DNA from 3 places in the Nocardia sp. NPDC058480 genome. Region 2 is predicted to be linked to each of the others. Evidence: riboswitches for the same ligand, from Rfam matches in the RefSeq annotation. Region 2 holds a riboswitch; each other region holds the start of a gene.

Region 1 (6,245 bases), on a different contig from region 2:
CTCGGACTCCTACAGTGCGATCACCGCGGCGATCGGCGCCTTGAAGGGTCGCCTGCACGGCGGCGCCAACGAGGCGGTGATGCACACGATGCTGGAGATCGCCGATCCCGCACTCGCGACGGCATGGGTCGCCGAAACCCTCACCGCCAAGCGCAAAGTGATGGGCTTCGGGCATCGGGTGTACCGGCACGGCGACTCCAGGGTGCCGACCATGAAGGCCGCCCTCGACGAGGTCGCGGCGGTAACCGGTGGGCAGCAGTGGGTTCGGATGTACGACGAGCTCGCCGCCGCGATGGCGGAGAAGACCGGCATAGCACCGAATCTCGACTTCCCCGCGGGACCGGCCTACTACCTGATGGGCTTCGATATCGAGATGTTCACGCCCATCTTCGTGATGAGCCGGATCACTGGCTGGACCGCGCACATCGCCGAGCAGTCGGCCGCTAATGCCCTGATCCGGCCGCTGTCGGAATACCGCGGCGTGCCACAGCGGCCGGTTCCGGTCGTGCGCGTCAGCTGACCGGAAACCTTGCCTTCCGGCGCGTTTCGCTCCCCGTATCGAACGCGAATCGCGTCGGGTACTCGCGTGACTGAGCCAACTCCGGGATCGGCGGTGGCCACTGCCCCGGGCGAGAACATGGCGCCCGGGGCAGTGGCCTGTCCCGACTCTCAGATCACCGCAGCGCTGCCGCGGCTGTCACCAAGTTGCGCAACGACGCCTCCACCTCGACCGGCCCGCGGGTCTTGAGACCGCAGTCCGGGTTCACCCAGAGGCGTTCGGCAGGTACCGCTTTCAGCGCGGCGGCCAGGGAGACCGTGATCTCTTCGACCGACGGCACCCGCGGCGAGTGGATGTCGTAGACGCCCGGCCCGACGCCGAGCGCGAAACCGGCCGCGTTCAGATCGTCGAGAACCTCCATGTGCGAGCGCGCCGCCTCGATCGAGGTGACATCGGCGTCCAGGCCCGCGATCGCCGAGATGACCTCGCCGAACTCCGAGTAGCACAGGTGGGTGTGCACCTGGGTGGTGTCAGCGACGCCCGCGGTGGCGAGGCGGAACGAATCCACCGACCACCGCAGGTACGCGGGCTGTTCGGCGGCACGCAGTGGCAGCAGCTCGCGCAGGGCGGGCTCGTCGACCTGGATGATCCGCGCGCCCTGGGCTTCCAGGTCGACGGTCTCGTCCCGGATGGCGAGCGCGACCTGGCGGGCCGACTCACCCAGCGGCTGGTCGTCGCGGACGAACGACCACGCCAGGATGGTGACCGGGCCGGTGAGCATGCCCTTGACCGGCTTGGTGGTCAGCGACTGGGCGTAGCCGATCCAGGACAACGTCATCGCCTCGGGCCGGGTGACGTCGCCGAACAGGATCGGCGGGCGCACGCAGCGAGTGCCGTAGGACTGCACCCAGCCCGCCTCGGTGACGGCGAAACCGTCGAGCAGTTCGGCGAAGTACTGCACCATGTCGTTGCGTTCGGGTTCGCCGTGCACCAGCACGTCGAGGCCGAGTTCTTCCTGCAGGGTGATCACGTCGGCGATCTCGGCCCGCATCCGCCGCACATATTCGCACCTGTCGATCTCGCCCTTGCGCAGCGCGGCGCGGGCCAGCCGGATGGTCGAGGTCTGCGGGTAGGAGCCGATGGTGGTGGTCGGCAGCACCGGCAGGTCGAGGTGATCGCGTTGCAGGACGCGACGCTCGTCGGCGGGGGAGCGGGTCAGGTCGTTGTCGTCGAGCGCGGCCAATCGAGCCCGGACCTGGTCGTTGTGCAGGCGCGGGTCGCTCCGGCGGGAGTCGGCGGCGGCGCGGGCCGCACCCAGTTCGTCGGCGACGGTGTCGACACCGGCGGTGAGGGCGGTGGCCAGGACTCGCACCTCGCCGACCTTCTCGGTGCCGAACGCCAGCCACGAGCGCAGCCGCTCGTCCAGTCCGGTCTCGGGAGTCAGCGAATACGGCACGTGCAGCAGCGAGCACGAACTCGACACCGCCACCGCGTCGGCGCTGCCGAGCAGGGAGCCGAGGGTGGCGAGGGCGGCGTCGAGGTCGGCACGCCAGATATTGCGGCCGTCGACCACGCCCGCCACCACCAGCTTGCGAGCCAGAGCGGGCAGCGCCGCGACCGCCGAGATATCGGTGCCCGCGGTGAGATCGAGCGCGACACCCTCGATCTCGGTCTCGGCCAGCACCGCCAATGCGGCATCGGGGTGCCCGAAGTAGGTGGCGACCAGGATCGCGGGCCGGTTCTGCGCGGCCGAGAGCACGCTGTAGGTCTGGCCGACCAGGGCGATCTCCGCCTCGGTCAGGTCGGTGACCAGCACCGGCTCATCGATCTGCACCCACTGCGCGCCCGCGTCCGCCAGTTGGGCCAGCAGGTCCAGGTACAGCCCCAGCAGCTCGGGCAGCCGCTCCAGCGCGGCGCCGTCAGCGGCCTTGGCGAGTTTCAGGAAGGTGATCGGACCGATCACCACCGGACGCGCGGGCACACCGAGCTCGATCGCCTCGTCGAGTTCGGTCAGCAGCTTGCCGGGATGCAGCGAAAAGGTGGTGGCCGCGTCGATCTCGGGCACCAGGTAGTGGTAGTTGGTGTCGAACCACTTGGTCATCTCCAGCGGCGCGACCGTGTCGGTGCCACGCGCCGCCGCGAAATAGCGATCGAGCGGATCGGCGATCCCGGCCACGCGCGGCGGCAGTGCGCCGAGCAGTTCAGCGGTGTCGAGCATCTGGTCGTAGTAGGAGAAGGTGCCCACCGGCACCGAATCCAGTCCCGCCGCGGCCAGTTCGGTGAGCTGGGCGCGACGGAGCTGACGGCCGACCGCGTGCAAGTGCGCGGCATCGGCACGGCCCGCCCAGTAGGACTCGGTGGCGCGCTTGAGTTCCCGGTTCGGGCCGACGCGCGGTAGGCCGAGAACCGTTGCGGTGAAAGGAGTATGCGAAACAGTCACGGAGATTCTCCAGTGTCGTGCAGGGAGAGCCGTCGCCTTTTCGCGGGCACACGCCACCCGGCCGGACCAGGTCGCGAAAGGTGCGACGAGTAGGCATCGGTGGTCCGCGCGCCCGATCCACGAGGCGGTGGCCGCCGGATACGGCGTATCCGGCACAGTCGGCAGGTCTTCGGACTCGCGGGCACCGGTCGTGTGATCGACCGACCTACTGGCCGTCGCTTCCCAGGCATGATGCCCAGTGCTGATGACGGCGGTCGTTCCTGCTCACCGCTGCGGGACAGTCCCGGATTCTCACCGGGTTCCCTCTCACCCGGTGCGGAACATGATCCGCACCCGGGTTTCGACACCTGTGCGGGAGGTCGGGGCTCCGACTCTTCCACCGCGCAGGCGAACCAGCTGCGTGCCCAGCATAGGCCCTCAACGCCGGGCGCGGGTCACCGCCCCGTGGTGAACAGCGCCGTGACCTGCGGTTGCGCCCACGTTGTCCACGCGCACCGCAGGCCGCTCCCCGCGGTGAGATGTGACGGCCTGATGAACGCAACTTCGCAGGTAGGCGGGTGTGCGGTGTGAAGATTGCTGCGAAGCCACCTTGCGTGTCCGTCCCCGGCTCATGGCCGGGTACCGTAGGCCAATGTTCTCGAAAGTCTTGGTCGCAAATCGTGGTGAGATCGCTATCCGTGCCTTCCGCGCGGCCTACGAACTCGGCATCGGAACGGTCGCGGTGTTCCCGTACGAGGATCGCAACTCCGTGCATCGCCTCAAGGCGGCCGAGTCGTATCAGATCGGCGAAGAGGGCCACCCGGTTCGCGCGTATCTGTCGATCGAGGCGATCATCGACGCCGCGGTGGCCGCAGGCGCCGACGCGATCTACCCCGGCTACGGATTCCTGTCGGAGAACCCCGACCTCGCCGCGGCCTGTGCCGCCGCGGGCATCACGTTCATCGGCCCCACTGCCCAGATCCTCGAGATGGCGGGCAACAAGGCCACGGCGATCGCCGCGGCCAAGGCGGCCGGCCTGCCGACGCTGAAGTCCAGCGAACCCTCGGCCGACATCGACGAATTGCTCACCGCCTCGGCCGAACTCGAATACCCGATCTTCGTCAAGGCCGTCGCCGGTGGTGGCGGTCGTGGCATGCGCCGGGTCGCCGCGCCCGAGCAGTTGCGTGAGTCGATCGAAGCGGCCTCGCGCGAAGCGGAGTCGGCGTTCGGTGACCCGACGGTGTTCCTCGAGCAGGCGGTGGTGAATCCGCGCCACATCGAGGTGCAGATCCTGGCCGACCAGCACGGCAATGTGATGCACCTGTTCGAGCGGGACTGTTCGTTGCAGCGCCGCCACCAGAAGGTGATCGAGCTCGCGCCCGCCCCGAACCTGTCTCCGGAACTGCGCGAGCGGATCTGCGCCGACGCGGTGGCGTTCGCCCGCCAGATCGGTTACATCAACGCGGGCACCGTGGAGTTCCTCCTGGACGAGCGTGGCAACCACGTGTTCATCGAGATGAACCCGCGCATCCAGGTGGAGCACACGGTCACCGAGGAGATCACCGACGTCGACCTGGTGCAGTCGCAGCTTCGGATCGCCGCCGGTGAGACCCTCGCGGACCTGGGCTTGAGTCAGGAAACGGTGCAGATTCGCGGTGCCGCGCTGCAGTGCCGCATCACCACCGAGGACCCGGCCAACGGATTCCGCCCCGACACCGGCCGCATCACCGCCTACCGCACGCCGGGTGGCGCGGGCATCCGTCTCGACGGTGGCGCGAACCTGGGCGCGGAGATCGGCGCCTACTTCGACTCCATGCTGGTGAAGCTCACCTGTCGTGGTCGCGACCTGCCCGCCGCCGCCGCGCGCGCCCAGCGCGCGCTCGCCGAATTCCGTATTCGTGGCGTGACGACCAACATTCCGTTCCTGCTGTCGGTGCTCGACGATCCCGATTTCCAGGCGGGCCGGGTGACCACCTCGTTCATCGACGAGCGTCCCGAGCTGCTCACCTCGCGCGGATCGGCCGACCGTGGCACCAAGATCCTGACCTATCTGGCCGACGTCACCGTCAACAAGCCCAACGGCGACCGCCCGACCACGGTGTACCCCTACGACAAGCTGCCCGCCGTCGACCTGACGCTGCCGCCGCCGGACGGTTCGCGCCAGCGGCTGCTCACCCTCGGACCGGAGGGTTTCGCGCGTGCGCTGCGCGAACAGAAGGCGCTCGGCGTCACCGACACCACCTTCCGTGACGCGCACCAGTCGCTGCTGGCGACCCGCGTGCGCACCAACGGTCTGCTCGGTGTGGCGGGACACGTCGCGCGGCTGACCCCGGAGCTGCTCTCGATCGAGGCGTGGGGCGGCGCGACTTACGATGTGGCACTGCGGTTCCTGCACGAGGACCCGTGGGAACGCCTGGCCGCCTTGCGGGAAGCCGTGCCGAACATCTGCCTGCAGATGCTGCTGCGCGGTCGCAACACCGTCGGCTACACGCCCTACCCCGAACAGGTCACGCGCGCTTTCGTTTCCGAAGCCGCTACGACCGGTATCGATATCTTCCGCATCTTCGACGCACTCAACAACGTCGACCAGATGCGTCCGGCGATCGACGCGGTCCGCGAAACCGGTACTGCCGTAGCCGAAGTCGCCCTGTCCTACACCGGTGACCTGCTCGACCCGAACGAGTCGCTCTACACCCTCGACTACTACCTGAAGCTGGCCGAACAGATCGTCGACGCGGGCGCGCATGTCCTCGCGATCAAGGACATGGCCGGTCTGCTGCGCGCCCCCGCGGCCGCGAAACTCGTTACCGCACTGCGCAGTAACTTCGATCTGCCGGTGCACGTGCACACCCACGACACCCCCGGCGGACAGCTGGCCACCTACCTGGCGGCCTGGCAGGCCGGTGCCGACGCGGTCGACGGCGCGTCCGCGGCCATGGCGGGCACCACGAGTCAGCCCGCGCTGTCGGCGATCGTGGCCGCCACCGCGCACACCGATCACGACACCGGCCTGAACCTGCAGAACGTGTGCGATCTCGAGCCGTACTGGGAGGCGCTGCGCAAGGTCTACGCGCCGTTCGAGTCGGGTCTGCCCGCGCCGACCGGTCGGGTGTACACCCACGAGATCCCCGGTGGTCAGCTGTCGAACCTGCGTCAGCAGGCGATCGCGCTCGGCCTGGGTGACCGGTTCGAAGAGGTCGAGGCCAAGTACGCGGCCGCCGACCGGCTGCTCGGCCGCCTGATCAAGGTGACCCCGTCGTCGAAGGTCGTGGGTGACCTCGCGCTGGCCCTGGTCGGCACCGGAGTCGACATCGAAGATTTTGCCGC
Region 2 (6,245 bases):
GCGGTTCGGGGGTATTCGCCTAGGGTGAGTGGCGGATCCTTCGCCAGCCGAGCACTGACAGGAGAGCCGCCACATGCTGCGTGAATTCGTGGACAAGCGTGTTGTTCCCGCACTCGACCGGGTCGCGCAGGCGCAGGCACCGGTGGTGAATCGTTACGTCGACTGGTTGGGCCACCGACATCCCGAGGATGCGCCGGTGGAGATCGTGCAGCGGCTGTCACGCCAGTACCTGGTGGTCGTCACCGCCAGCGGCGTCACCGTCGGGCTCACCGCCGCGGTCCCCGGGGTGGGCACCCTGCTCGGTCTGGCCGCGACCGGTGTGGACACCCTCGTGTTCCTCGAGGCGTCGTCGGCGCTGTCGGTCGGTGCGGCCGCGGCGTACGGTCTCGATCCCGACGACCCGAGGCTGGCGCAGCTGGTGTCGAAGGTGGTGCTCGGCGAAGGTGGCACGAAGGTGCTCGAGGAGACCGCGGGCCACAAGAAGGGCCAGTGGCTCTCGGTCGTCACCGACCACATTCCCGGCCTGGCGAGCATGCCCGACTCCCCGGCTAAGCGTTTCATCGTCAACTACCTGGTCAAACGCACGCTGCTGCTGTTCGGCACGCTGATCCCCGCGGGTATCGGTGCGGTCATCGGCGGCGTCGGCAACAACGCCCTCGGCCAACTGGTGATCGCGAACGTGTACCGCAATCTCGGCACCGGCTCCCCGGAGATGGTCGCCGCGGGCACCGGCCGGCCGACGACTTGACCTTCGAGTCACTCGAACCCCGATCATGAAACGGTGCCCGACACCGAGCTGATCACCATCGGAGCTTTCGCCCGCACCTGCGGCCTGAGCGCCAGTGCCCTGCGTTTTTACGCGGACGCAGGCATCCTCGTCCCCGCCGTCGTCGACGACATCACCGGCTACCGCTACTACGCCCCCGAACAGACCGACACCGCCCGCCTGATCCGGCACCTGCGCGCCGTCGACATGCCGCTACCGGCTGTCGCCGCCGTCCTCGCCGACCCAGCCGATGCGGCCGACCTGGTAGACGAGCACCTGGCCGCCATGGACCGTCGCTCGGCCGAGATTCGCACCGCCACGATCGCGGCCCGCGCGGCCATGCGAGTTCACCCGGAATCGCCGAACACCCACGACTCGGTAGACCGGGAAGATCCTCAGCACTCGCCGACCCGAGGCGAGGCATCCGACGCCCTATGGATGAGCGGACCCGCGCTCGCGGCCGCGGTCGACCAAGTCGCGACCGCCACTCTCACCGATCCGACCATGCGGGTACTGGACACGATTCTCTTCGAAGTGGACGCGCAGGAGCTGACGCTCACCGCAACCGACCGCTACCGATTGGCGACCCGCACGCTACACACGACAGGCAAGGCCGCACGGTCATGGACAGCCACCATCGACGCCGCCGACCTTCGATCGGCCGTGTCCTGGCTGCGCCGACAGTATTCCGTGGCTATCGTCGCGACCGCATCAGGTATCGAATTCACCACGGCCGCTGAGGATTCCGGCGGCAACCGGCGTACCGCCGCGCGAGGCCGCGGCGAACGGCCCGGCGACAGGGATCTCGACGCACACGCCGACCGCGTCGACGGCGATGTCGGGCACGGAGCGTCGGGCGTTCGGCTCGGCCAGAAAACCGATGCTGCCCGCCGCCACTGCCGCCGTTCGACCGAGGACTTCCCCGACTATCGAGAAATGCTGGCGGCACTGCCACCGGTCAGCACAAGAGTTGTGCTCGCCCGTGCGGATCTGCTCCATTCGCTGGAAAACGCAGGTTCATCCACGGTGGCGCTCCATGTGTACCCACCGAACGCGGTGTCCATCACAGCCGGCGGCACCCCCGCACGGCTCGCCACCACCGCGGAGACGCCGGACAGACCTGCGAACGCCGAGCCTGCCACGCCCGAGGCCGACCACAGCTGCGTCACTCGACGATCTCTCGCCGCCGAGATCACCGGCCCCTCGATGACCATCCACTTCGCCGTCACCACCCTCTACCCCGCCATCGCAGGCGCGGTCGGCGCCGACGTGATGCTCGACCTCATCGCCCCGGACATGCCCGTGCTGGTCCGTTCCGCCGACGACGGCGACCTGTCGACCCTGGTCATGCCGCGCAAACCCGAACCCACCGAGGAGACCTCCCGATGACCACCGCCGACCCGATCATGACCCGAATCACCCAGGGCGTCACCGACTTCCGGACCGGCGACGCCGATGGTGCCCGCACCACCCTGCTCGAGGTCTGGGCCGACATCGGTCCCGCCGGTGACCCGCTGCACCGATGCGCCCTCGCCCACTACCTGGCCGACGTCTACGACGACCCGGCCGAAGCCCTGGTCTGGGACGTCCGCGCCCTCGACGCCGCCGACGCCCTCACCGACACCCGCCTCAACGACTATCACGCGGGCCTCCAGGTCGCCGGCTTCTACCCCTCCCTGCACCTGAACCTCGCCGACAACTTCCGCCGCCTCGGTGCCTTCCCGGCTGCAACCCGCCACCTCGAAGAGGCCCGCGAACGCCTCGATATCCTCCCGGACGACGACTACGGCGCGCTGATCCGACGCATCGTTCCCGAGATCGCCCTGGCGATCGCGTCCAACGACACCACCCGCCGCCCCACCCCTTGACGACGTCGACCACCCACACGCGCCGCAGGTGGTCGGCGAACGCGTACATCTGGTCGGACACCGACTTCGGCGGCGGCTGTTCGGTCGAGTCGATCATGATCGGCAGCGTCGAGGCGGTCGCCCCGATCGCTGAACACCGCCGCGCAGCGCCGCCGCAGATCAAGATCATCAAGCAATGGTGCAGGAGCGCTCTCGGGTGATGCCCGCGCCATTGCCTGCTGATCGATTGTCCAGCGGTGGGGAGCGGGCTGGAAAGTTGCGGGCGAGGCGGGCCCAGTAGCATCGTCTTGCTCGGCGGGCGACGAGGAAACCGGTGGAAATCCGGTGCGGTCGCGCCACTGTGAACAGCCAGACCCTCTCCGGCGAGCACCGCAACTCCCCGATGGGCGCGTAACCCGAGGAAGGTCTCACCCTGTGATCCTGCTGCTGTCCACCTCCGACACCGACCTGCTGAGCGCTCGCGCGAGCGGCGCCGAGTACCGCTGGGGCAACCCCGCCCGGCTGCTGGTGGAGGATCTGCCGGGACTGCTCGACGGCGCCGACCTGGTGATCGTGCGGATCCTCGGCGGCAAGCGCGCGTGGGAAGAGGGCCTCGACGCGATTCGGGCGAGCGGGGTGCCGATGGTGGCGCTGGGCGGCGAGATCGCGCCCGATGCCGAGCTGATGGAATGCTCGACGGTGCCGGTCGGTGTCGCGGCCGATGCGCACAACTATCTCGCCGCGGGCGGGGCCGAGAACCTGCTCCAGTTGCACAATTTCCTGTCCGACACGGTGTTGCTGACCGGACACGGTTTCGAACCGCCCGCGCAACTGCCCACCTGGGGCGAGCTCGACCGGTCCCCGCGAATCCTCGAACCGCACGCCCCGACCGTCGCCGTCGTCTACTACCGCGCCCAGCACCTGGCGGGCAACACCGCCTACGTCGAGGCGCTGTGCAAGGCGATCGAGGCCAAGGGCGCCCGGCCGCTGCCGGTCTACGCCGCCTCGCTGCGCACCGCCGAACCCGAACTCCTCACCCTGCTCGGCCGTGCCGACGCCCTCGTGGTGACCGTCCTCGCGGCGGGTGGCAGCAAGCCCGCGACCGCGTCGGCCGGTGGTGACGACGAAGCCTGGGATGTGGCCGCGCTCGCCGCCCTCGACGTGCCGATCCTGCAGGGCCTGTGCCTGACCAGTGGCCGCGCGCAGTGGGAGGCCAACGACGACGGCCTGTCGCCGCTCGATGTGGCGACGCAGGTCGCGGTGCCCGAATTCGACGGCCGGATCATCACGGTGCCGTTCTCCTTCAAGGAATTCGACGCAGACGGGCTGTCGGCGTATGTCCCCGATCCCGAACGCTGCGCCCGCGTGGCGGGGATCGCCGTGCGCCACGCCCGCTTGCGCCACATCCCGGCCGCCGACAAGCGGATCGCGATCATGCTCTCGGCCTATCCGACCAAGCACGCCCGCATCGGCAATGCCGTCGGCCTCGACACCCCAGCGAGTGCGATCCGTCTGCTCACGGAATTGCGTACCGCCGGTTACGATCTCGGTGATATCGACGAGATCCCCGGCCTGGTGGAACGCGACGGCGACGCGCTGATCCACGCGCTGATCGCCGCGGGCGGTCAGGATCCGGAGTGGTTGAGCGCGGAACAGTTGGAGGGCAACCCGATTCGCATCGGTGCCACCACCTACACCCGCTGGTTCGAATCCCTGCCCGCGGACCTGGGCGAGGCTGTCGTCGAGGCGTGGGGGCCGGCGCCGGGCGAACTCTACGTCGACCGATCGGCCGATCCCAAGGGTGAGATCGTCATCGCCGCACTGCGGTTCGGCAATGTGGTGCTCATGGTGCAGCCGCCTCGCGGGTTCGGCGAGAACCCCGTGGCGATCTACCACGATCCCGATCTGCCGCCCAGCCACCACTATCTCGCCGCCTACCGCTGGCTGTCCGCGCCCGACGGTTTCGGCGCGGACGCGATGGTGCACCTGGGTAAGCACGGCAACCTGGAGTGGCTGCCCGGCAAGACCCTCGGCATGTCCGCCTCCTGCGGCACCGACGCGGCGCTGGGCGACCTGCCGCTGATCTACCCGTTCCTGGTCAACGATCCGGGCGAGGGCACCCAGGCCAAGCGGCGCGCCCACGCCACCCTCGTCGACCACCTGATCCCGCCGATGGCGCGCGCCGAAACCTACGGCGACATCTCTCGTTTGGAGCAGTTGCTCGACGAGCACGCCAATATCTCCGCCCTCGACCCGGCCAAACTGCCCGCCATCCGCCAGCAGATCTGGACCCTGATGCGCGCGGCCAAGATGGACCACGACCTCGGCCTCGCCGAACGTCCCGAGGAAGACGTCTTCGACGACATGCTCCTGCACGTCGACGGCTGGCTGTGCGAGATCAAGGACGTCCAGATCCGCGACGGCCTGCACATCCTCGGGCAGGCGCCCGAGGGTGACATGGAACTCGACCTGGTGCTGGCCATGCTGCGCGCCCGCCAACTGTGGGGCGGCGAACAGAACGTGCCCGGTCTGCGCGAAGCCTTGGGTCTCAGTGAGGCCGGCGACGAATCCCGCGAACGCGTGGACACCGCAGAGGGTCGCGCCCGCGATCTCCTCGCCGCGTTGCAGGCAACGGACTGGTCGGCGGACGCCGTCGACACCGTCGTCGACGACCATGCCGCCGCGATTCTCGCTGGGGGAGTGGGGAATCCGACCACGGCCGACGCGACTGCCGCAGCAGGCTCCGAGCGCACCTTCTCGTCCGACGAGGTCGCGCGCCTGGACGCGGTGACGACCGTCTTGCGGTTCGCCGCGACCGAGGTCGTGCCCCGCCTGCGCGAAACCCGCATCGAGATCGCCCGCGTCCTGCACGCTCTCAACGGCGGTTTCATCCCAGCGGGCCCCAGCGGATCCCCGCTGCGCGGCCTGATCAACGTGCTGCCGACCGGCCGCAACTTCTACTCCGTCGACCCCAAGGCCGTCCCCTCGCGGCTGGCCTGGGAGACCGGTCAGGCGATGGCGGAATCGCTGCTCGCCCGATACCTGGCCGATCACGGCGAGTACCCGAAGTCGGTCGGGCTGTCGGTGTGGGGCACTTCGGCGATGCGCACCTCCGGCGACGACATCGCGGAAGTCTTCGCGCTGCTGGGCGTTCGGCCGGTGTGGGACGAGGCGAGCCGCCGCGTCACCGCGCTCGAGGTGATCTCCCTCGACGAACTCGCCCGCCCGCGCATCGACGTCACCGTCCGCATCTCCGGCTTCTTCCGCGACGCGTTCCCGCACGTGCTCGCCCTGCTCGACGACGCGGTCCGCCTGGTCGCCGACCTCGACGAGCCCGCCGAGTCGAATTACGTTCGCGCGCACGCCCAGTCGGACCTCGCCGAACACGGCGACACCCGTCGCGCCACCACCCGCATCTTCGGCTCCAAGCCGGGTACCTACGGCGCCGGTCTGCTGCAGCTCATCGACTCCAAGAGCTGGCGCACCGACGACGACCTCGCGCAGGTCTACACCACCTGGGGCGGCTACGCCTACGGCCGCGACCTCGACGGCGCCCCCGCCGCCGACGACATGCGCACCGCCTACAAGCGCATCGCGGTCGCCGCCAAGAACACCGACACCCGCGAACACGA
Region 3 (6,245 bases), on a different contig from region 2:
GCGGCAACAGGTTTCGCAGAACGTCGAGCACGTCGAGTTGGTGCGCCAGGTCGAGAAAGGTCGTCGGTTCGTCGAGCAGCATCACCTCGGGGTCCTGCGCCAACGCGAGCGCGATCCACACCCGTTGTTTCTGACCGCCGGAGAGTTGATCCACCGATCGGTCGATCAACTCGAGAGTGTCGGTGGCCACCAACGCTTTTCGCACGGCCTCACCGTCGCGCGCCGACCATTGACGGAACCAGCGTTGGTGGGGATGGCGGCCGCGGCCGACGAGTTCACCCACGGTGATGCTGTCGGGGGCGACCGGTTGTTGCGGCAACATGCCGAGCCGACGGGCGACCGTGCGCGCGGGCTGCGGTGCGATATCGGCACCGTCGAGCAGGACCGCGCCCGCCGTAGGCGCGATCAGCCGGGCCAGGCCACGCAGCAGGGTCGATTTGCCGCAGCCGTTGCGGCCGACGATGACGGTGATCGCACCCGTCGGGAAGTCGACGGTGGCGTCGGTGACGATCGCGGTGTCGCCGTAGCCGAGGGTGAGTCCCTCGGTAGTCAGGTGTGCGGTCATCCAGCGTGTCCGATCCGGGTTGCGCGGGCGAGGAGGTAGACGAGAACGGGAGCGCCGAGGATGGCGGTCACCACCCCGACAGGGAGTTCCGCCGGGAACAGCCGCCGGGCGGCCAGGTCGGCGGCGACCACCAGCAACGCCCCGGTGGCAGCCGCGGGCGCGAGCCCGGCACCGCGTTCGGCCAGCAGCCGTCGCGCGATCTGCGGCGCCACCAAGGCGACGAAACTGATCGGCCCGGCCGCGGCCGTCGCGAGGGTCGCGGCGGCGGCCGCGACGACGATGAGTGTGATGCGATGCGGGCCGCGCCGCCCAGCCAGCGAATTCGCCAGCTCGTCACCCATTTCCAGCAGCGGCAACGAGCGAGCGAGAACGAGCAGCGGCGGCACGACCACCACCAGCGCCGTCGCGGCGAACCCGACGTGGCTCCCATCGCGGTTGGCCAAGCTGCCGGTGAGCCACATGGCGGCCGTATGCGCCTGGTAGTTGTCGGCGATGGTCAGAATGAACGCGATGGCCGAGGACAGCATCGCCGTGACGCCGATGCCGACGAGCACGAGTCGATAGCCATCGAGCCCGTCCTTGGTGGCCACGGCCACGATCAGCACCATGGCCACTCCGGCACCGATCACCGCCCCGCCGACCAGCCCCAGCCCGGCACCACCGAGCAACACGCTCACCACCAACGCGCCCAGTGAGGCGCCCGCGTTGATCCCGATGATCTCGGGGCTCACCAGTGGGTTGGTCGCGATCCGTTGCAGGATCGCCCCCGATATCGCGAAGGCCGCGCCGACACACAGCCCGGTGAGCACACGCGGCAACCGGTCGGCCACCACCACGTCGTACTCGATGAGCGTGCCACCGCCACCGAGGACACGCATCACGTCAGCGACTGTGAGCGGGTAGTAGCCTATCGTGAGTGACCACGCCGCCACCGTCAACGCGGCCGCGGTGATCAGCACGGTCAGGACCGCGGACCGTTTCCCGACGCGAAAGACGATGCGCCGGTCGGGTGTTCGCAGCAACAGCGTGCCGCTGGGCAGCATGCTGCGCTCGGTGAGCGTCACAGTGTGGCCACCTTTCGATTGCGCACGAGAAAGAGGAAGAACGGCGAGCCCGCGAAGGCGGTGATGATGCCGACCTGGATTTCCTGTGGCCGCGCCAGCATCCGTCCGAGAATGTCGGCCACCAACAGCAGCGTCGGGCCGAGCAGCGCACACCAGAGCAGAATCCACCGGTAGTCGTGTCCGGCGAAGAATCGGGCGATGTGCGGGATCACCAAGCCGATGAAGGCGACCGGCCCGGCGATGGCGACTGCTGAGCCTGCGAGCAGCACCACGCTCAGCGCACCGGTCGCCCGCGTCGCGACCAGTCGGGTGCCGAGCGTGCGCGCCAGGTCGTCACCGATGGCGACGGCGTTCAACGGCCGGGCCACCACTACCGCCAGCAACAACCCGGCAGCGATGAACGGTGCTGTCTGCCATACGGATTCGATGTCGGCGCGAGCCAACGAGCCGACCACCCAGAATCGGAAGTTGTCGAACAGCGTCCGGTCGAGCAGGGTGATCGCCGTGGTGATCGACCCACACAGCGCGGTGCAGGCGGCGCCCGCGAGCGCGAGTTTCACCGGGGTCGCGCCACCGAACCCCAACGATCCCAGCGTGTAGACGAACGCGGCGGCGATCGCGGCGCCGAGGAAGCCGAACCAGATGAAGCCGCCCGTCGCCGTGAGGCCGAACGTACCCATCGCGATCACGATCGCCAGCGACGCACCCGCGTTGATGCCGAGCAGGCCCGGCCCGGCCAGTGGGTTGCGGGTGAGCCCCTGCATCACCGCGCCTGCCAGCGCCAACGCGACACCCGCGAGCAGGCCCGCGACAGTTCTCGGCAGCCTGATGTAGCGCACGACCCGGTCGGTGTCGGTCCCCTGGAAATCGGTGAACGCGACCACGGCCTGGTCGAGGGTGAGCGGGTGTGAACCGATCAGGATGGACGCGACGCAGGCAGCCGCCAGCGCGGCGCCGGCCAGGATCAGACCGGTGCCGCGAGCGGTGCGCGTCACCGCCGGAACAGCTCGGGATGGATCAATGCGGCGACCAGTTCGGTCGCGTGCGCGATCCGCACGCCTGCCGCGCGGTCGGCGAACAGGAACGGGTGCACGGTCGCGTTCCGCACGGCCGCCAGATTCGCGAATGCCGGGTTTCCGACGATCTTGTCGACCTGGGGCTGAGCGTCGGTGCGCGTGTAGGTCGCCTTGCAGCACAGGCTGGTCAGGATGATGTCGGGGTCACGGGCGATGAGCTCTTCCGCGCCGACGGGCACGTTGCGCTTCACAGTGAGATCGGCGAAGGCGTTCACTCCACCTGCGGCCTCGATGATCTGGGTGATGAAGTCGATGCCGCCTGCCACGGTATAAGAGCCGTCGTCTTTGGGCGTGACGACCGCGACCCGCGGTTTCCCGGCGTTGCCGACCTTCGCGCGGACCGCGTCGATGCGCGAACTCAGCTGCGTGACAACCTCGTCGGCGCGCTCGGAGGTCCCCCACAGGGCACCGAGATCGCGCAGGTCGGCGTACACGTTGTCGAAGCGCACGGTGTCGGGGTCGATCGCTTCATCGGCGAGTCCGTCGGCGCTCGGGCACAGTGGACTCAGCACCCAGGTGCGCACACCCAATTCGTGCAGGCTTGCCCTGGTACCGACGCTGTTCTGCGCTGAGGAGGCGAACACCCCGTTGAAACCCGACATCACGAAGTCGGGTCGCTGGGCGAGCAGTTCGTCGCGACTCGGCAGCTTCTCGACGTAGGGTGCGCGCGCCTGCGCGTCGGCATACTCCGGAAGCACGGCGGAGTCCAGAAATGCCGTACCCACCAGCCGATCGGTGACACCGAGCGCGTGCGCGATCTCGATCGACGGCTGATACGCCGCGTAGATCCGCTGCGGTGGGCCATCGACGGCAACGTCGATCCCACAGTTCACGCGGGCGACAACAGCTGCGCCGCCCGCGTCGGAGAGGGGTTGCACACCGCAACCGGTGACAACGATCGCGCAGGCGAGCAACGCGCCGGAACGTAGGCGCGCGAAAACAGAGCGGGTCAAGAGACGGCCTTCCAGGTCCTCGTGGAATGGGGTACTGCGTAGCCGTGGCCGGTCTCCTGGCTGACGGGATAGTGCGCGGTGAATCCACCTTCCCAGGGCAGGTGCCCCAGTGGCTCCGGACGACAGACGTCGTCCGGATCGATTCACAACTCCCGATCACAGTGGCGAGGGCCGCACCGGTTCCACACCGGTTTCCCGAACACCACGGCTGGTGCACTGTAACAACGTCGGCTCCATCGAGGGTCGGCGCCGGGGTCTGTGCACGGACACCGGATCCGATACACAGCCGACTCCCAGCCGCGTCCCACCGTGCTCGACACTTGCGCCGCGAAGATTCAGCTATCGGCCGAGCACTTCGGCCGGCCGATGATCTCGGCAGTGAGATCGAAGATCAGGAGGAACGCGCATGAGAATGACAACGACACTGGCCAAGGCCGCGGTGGCGGGCACTCTCGCTCTCGGAGTGGTCGGCGCTACTGCGGGCATGGCGAGCGCGGATCCGGGCGGCCACGATCAGCAGCGGCCCGAGCAGGGCCAGGATCATCGGCCCCAGCAACAGCCGGAGCATCACAAGAACGACGGACCGCAGCACGGCTTCTGGTTCTTCGGCACCTGGGTTCCCCTACCCTGACCTACCTCTCACCGCGGGCCCGATACACACCGGGCCCGCGGTGTACCGAGCTCATCGATCGGAGCAACACACGCGCCTGGGGCGACGATTCCGGCGAGTTGCGGTGCGGGACTTCGCTATCCACAGCGGCGGCGCCAATCCATCCCGACGCCGACAACGAATGGTTTGCAGGCGGGTCGGCACCGTATCACCACCGATACCATTCACTCCCCTGAAGCCGACCCGCCTGCTTTCACCGGCGCCGAGTAGCGCTTCGCAAGCGCGAGCTGGTCGAACAATGCCGCCCACCGGACCCGGGGCGAATCTCAGCGCTGGCTGTCACCGGTCCCCCTGCGACATCGATCCGTCGCATCGAGCGCTCAGGACCGCTCGGACACGGCGGTGGCCGCCGGGTTCGTGGCGTCACGGATCACGCGCAGGCCGGTGATCAAGCCGTCGAGTTGCGTGGGGGTCAGCTGACCGGTGAGCCATTGTTCGAGGGCGTCGAGGTAGTCGGGAAGAACCTGCTCGAGGCGGCGGATGCCCGCATCGGTCAGGGCCGCGTAGGCGCTGCGGCGGTCGGTCGGGTCGAGTTGGCGTTCGACCAGTCCCGCGGTGGCCAGCCGGTCGACCAGACGGGTGACGCCGCTGGTCGAGAGCTCGGTTTGGGTGGCGAGATCCGACATCCGTAGGCGGCGCCCCGGGGAGCGACTCAGTCTCAGTAGGGCATTGAGGTCGAGGCCGGAGAGACCGTGCGCCTTCCAGGTCGGCTCCAGCTTGGCGATCAGGCCGTTGTGTGCCTCGAAGAGCAGGCCGGAGATGGTGAAGCGGGGGTCGTCGAACAGCTCGTGCACGGACATAAGGCCAGCTTAGCCGATATTTGCCATGCGGATAGTTGACACGAGGAATACCTACGAGTAAACCTATGCGTAGGCATTATTCCGCACGGCAAATATTGGAGAGATCATGCAGAACACCAGGTGGATCGCGGGCTTCCGGACCGGCGTCATCGACCCGAACGAGCAGATCAAGCTCGCCGAGTCACGGGAGTTCGGTGACGAGACTGTGCGCCACGTCGTGCACATGACAGGTGGCGGCGACGCGGTACGCGTGCGCTTGACCAACCGCTACGGTCACGCACCGCTGCGGATCGGGGCCGCACGCATCGCCCAACGCAAGACCGGATCGGCGATCATCGAGGATCGAGAGATCACCTTCGGCGGCGCGGTGGGGGTCACCATCGACGCGGGCGCCGAACTCGTGAGCGATCCGATCGACCTGCCGGTCGCGGCGGGCGAAGACCTGCTGCTCAGCCTGTATGTCGCGACTTCGACCGGCCTGGCTACCTACTCCCACCAACCCGGCGAGATCGCCTACATCGTCTCCGGTGACCACACCCGCGACGTGGAACTCAGTGGTGCGCAAGAGGTTCCGTTCCGATTCTTCGTCACCGGAATCGACGTGCTGGTCACCGATCAGACGCCGGTCGCCGTCGCGTTCGGCGACTCCTGGTTCGAGGGCGTCGGTACCACGCTGAGCGCCAATCGCCGCTCGGTCGACGTGCTCAACGCCCGCCTCACCACGGGCTGGGTGGTGAACAACGGCATCGCCGGCAATCGCCTCACCGCCGAGGAAATCGGCGAATCCGGTCTGCGCCGTTTCGATTCCGACGCGTTGCAGGTCCCCGGTGTCACCGACATTTTGATCAACTTCGGCATCAACGACCTCATCCTCGGCGCGATGGGCGGACAGCCCTCGGCAACGACCGAAGAATTGATCGCCGGTTTCCGCGACCTGGCCGACCGCGCCCACGCCGCCGGACTGCGAATCCACGCGGCCACCATCGGCCCGTACGCCGGTTGCGTCTTCCCCGGTATGCCGCTGCTGGAAACTCAGCCGACCCGCCACGCGGTCAACGAATGGCTGCGCACCACTGACGTTTTCGACTCGATCTTCGACGTCGATCGGGCCGTGGCC

What was found. A riboswitch is a leader RNA that binds a small molecule or an ion and turns the genes downstream of it on or off. The one in region 2 is predicted to bind cobalamin.
Region 1: it holds a riboswitch for cobalamin, as region 2 does, so the genes downstream of both, metE (5-methyltetrahydropteroyltriglutamate--homocysteine S-methyltransferase) here and cobN (cobaltochelatase subunit CobN) in region 2, are expected to answer to the same signal.
Region 3: it holds a riboswitch for cobalamin, as region 2 does, so the genes downstream of both, ACFWO8_RS13190 (ABC transporter substrate-binding protein) here and cobN (cobaltochelatase subunit CobN) in region 2, are expected to answer to the same signal.

Annotation. Positions count from the first base shown of each region.
Region 1 covers NZ_JBHXMN010000015.1:54,230-60,474, forward strand. The annotation lists gene ACFWO8_RS26965 (bifunctional 2-methylcitrate synthase/citrate synthase) at 1-520, shown strand, start outside; gene metE (5-methyltetrahydropteroyltriglutamate--homocysteine S-methyltransferase) at 675-2,939, opposite strand; cobalamin riboswitch at 3,082-3,291, opposite strand; gene ACFWO8_RS26975 (pyruvate carboxylase) at 3,571-6,245, shown strand, end outside.
Region 2 covers NZ_JBHXMN010000006.1:335,151-341,395, reverse strand. The annotation lists gene ACFWO8_RS18075 (hypothetical protein) at 74-748, shown strand; gene ACFWO8_RS18070 (MerR family transcriptional regulator) at 782-2,155, shown strand; gene ACFWO8_RS18065 (hypothetical protein) at 2,152-2,634, shown strand; cobalamin riboswitch at 2,886-3,013, shown strand; gene cobN (cobaltochelatase subunit CobN) at 3,049-6,245, shown strand, end outside.
Region 3 covers NZ_JBHXMN010000004.1:317,326-323,570, forward strand. The annotation lists gene ACFWO8_RS13175 (ABC transporter ATP-binding protein) at 1-565, opposite strand, end outside; gene ACFWO8_RS13180 (FecCD family ABC transporter permease) at 562-1,629, opposite strand; gene ACFWO8_RS13185 (FecCD family ABC transporter permease) at 1,626-2,624, opposite strand; gene ACFWO8_RS13190 (ABC transporter substrate-binding protein) at 2,621-3,658, opposite strand; cobalamin riboswitch at 3,687-3,880, opposite strand; gene ACFWO8_RS13195 (hypothetical protein) at 4,065-4,289, shown strand; gene ACFWO8_RS13200 (MarR family winged helix-turn-helix transcriptional regulator) at 4,649-5,128, opposite strand; gene ACFWO8_RS13205 (GDSL-type esterase/lipase family protein) at 5,235-6,245, shown strand, end outside.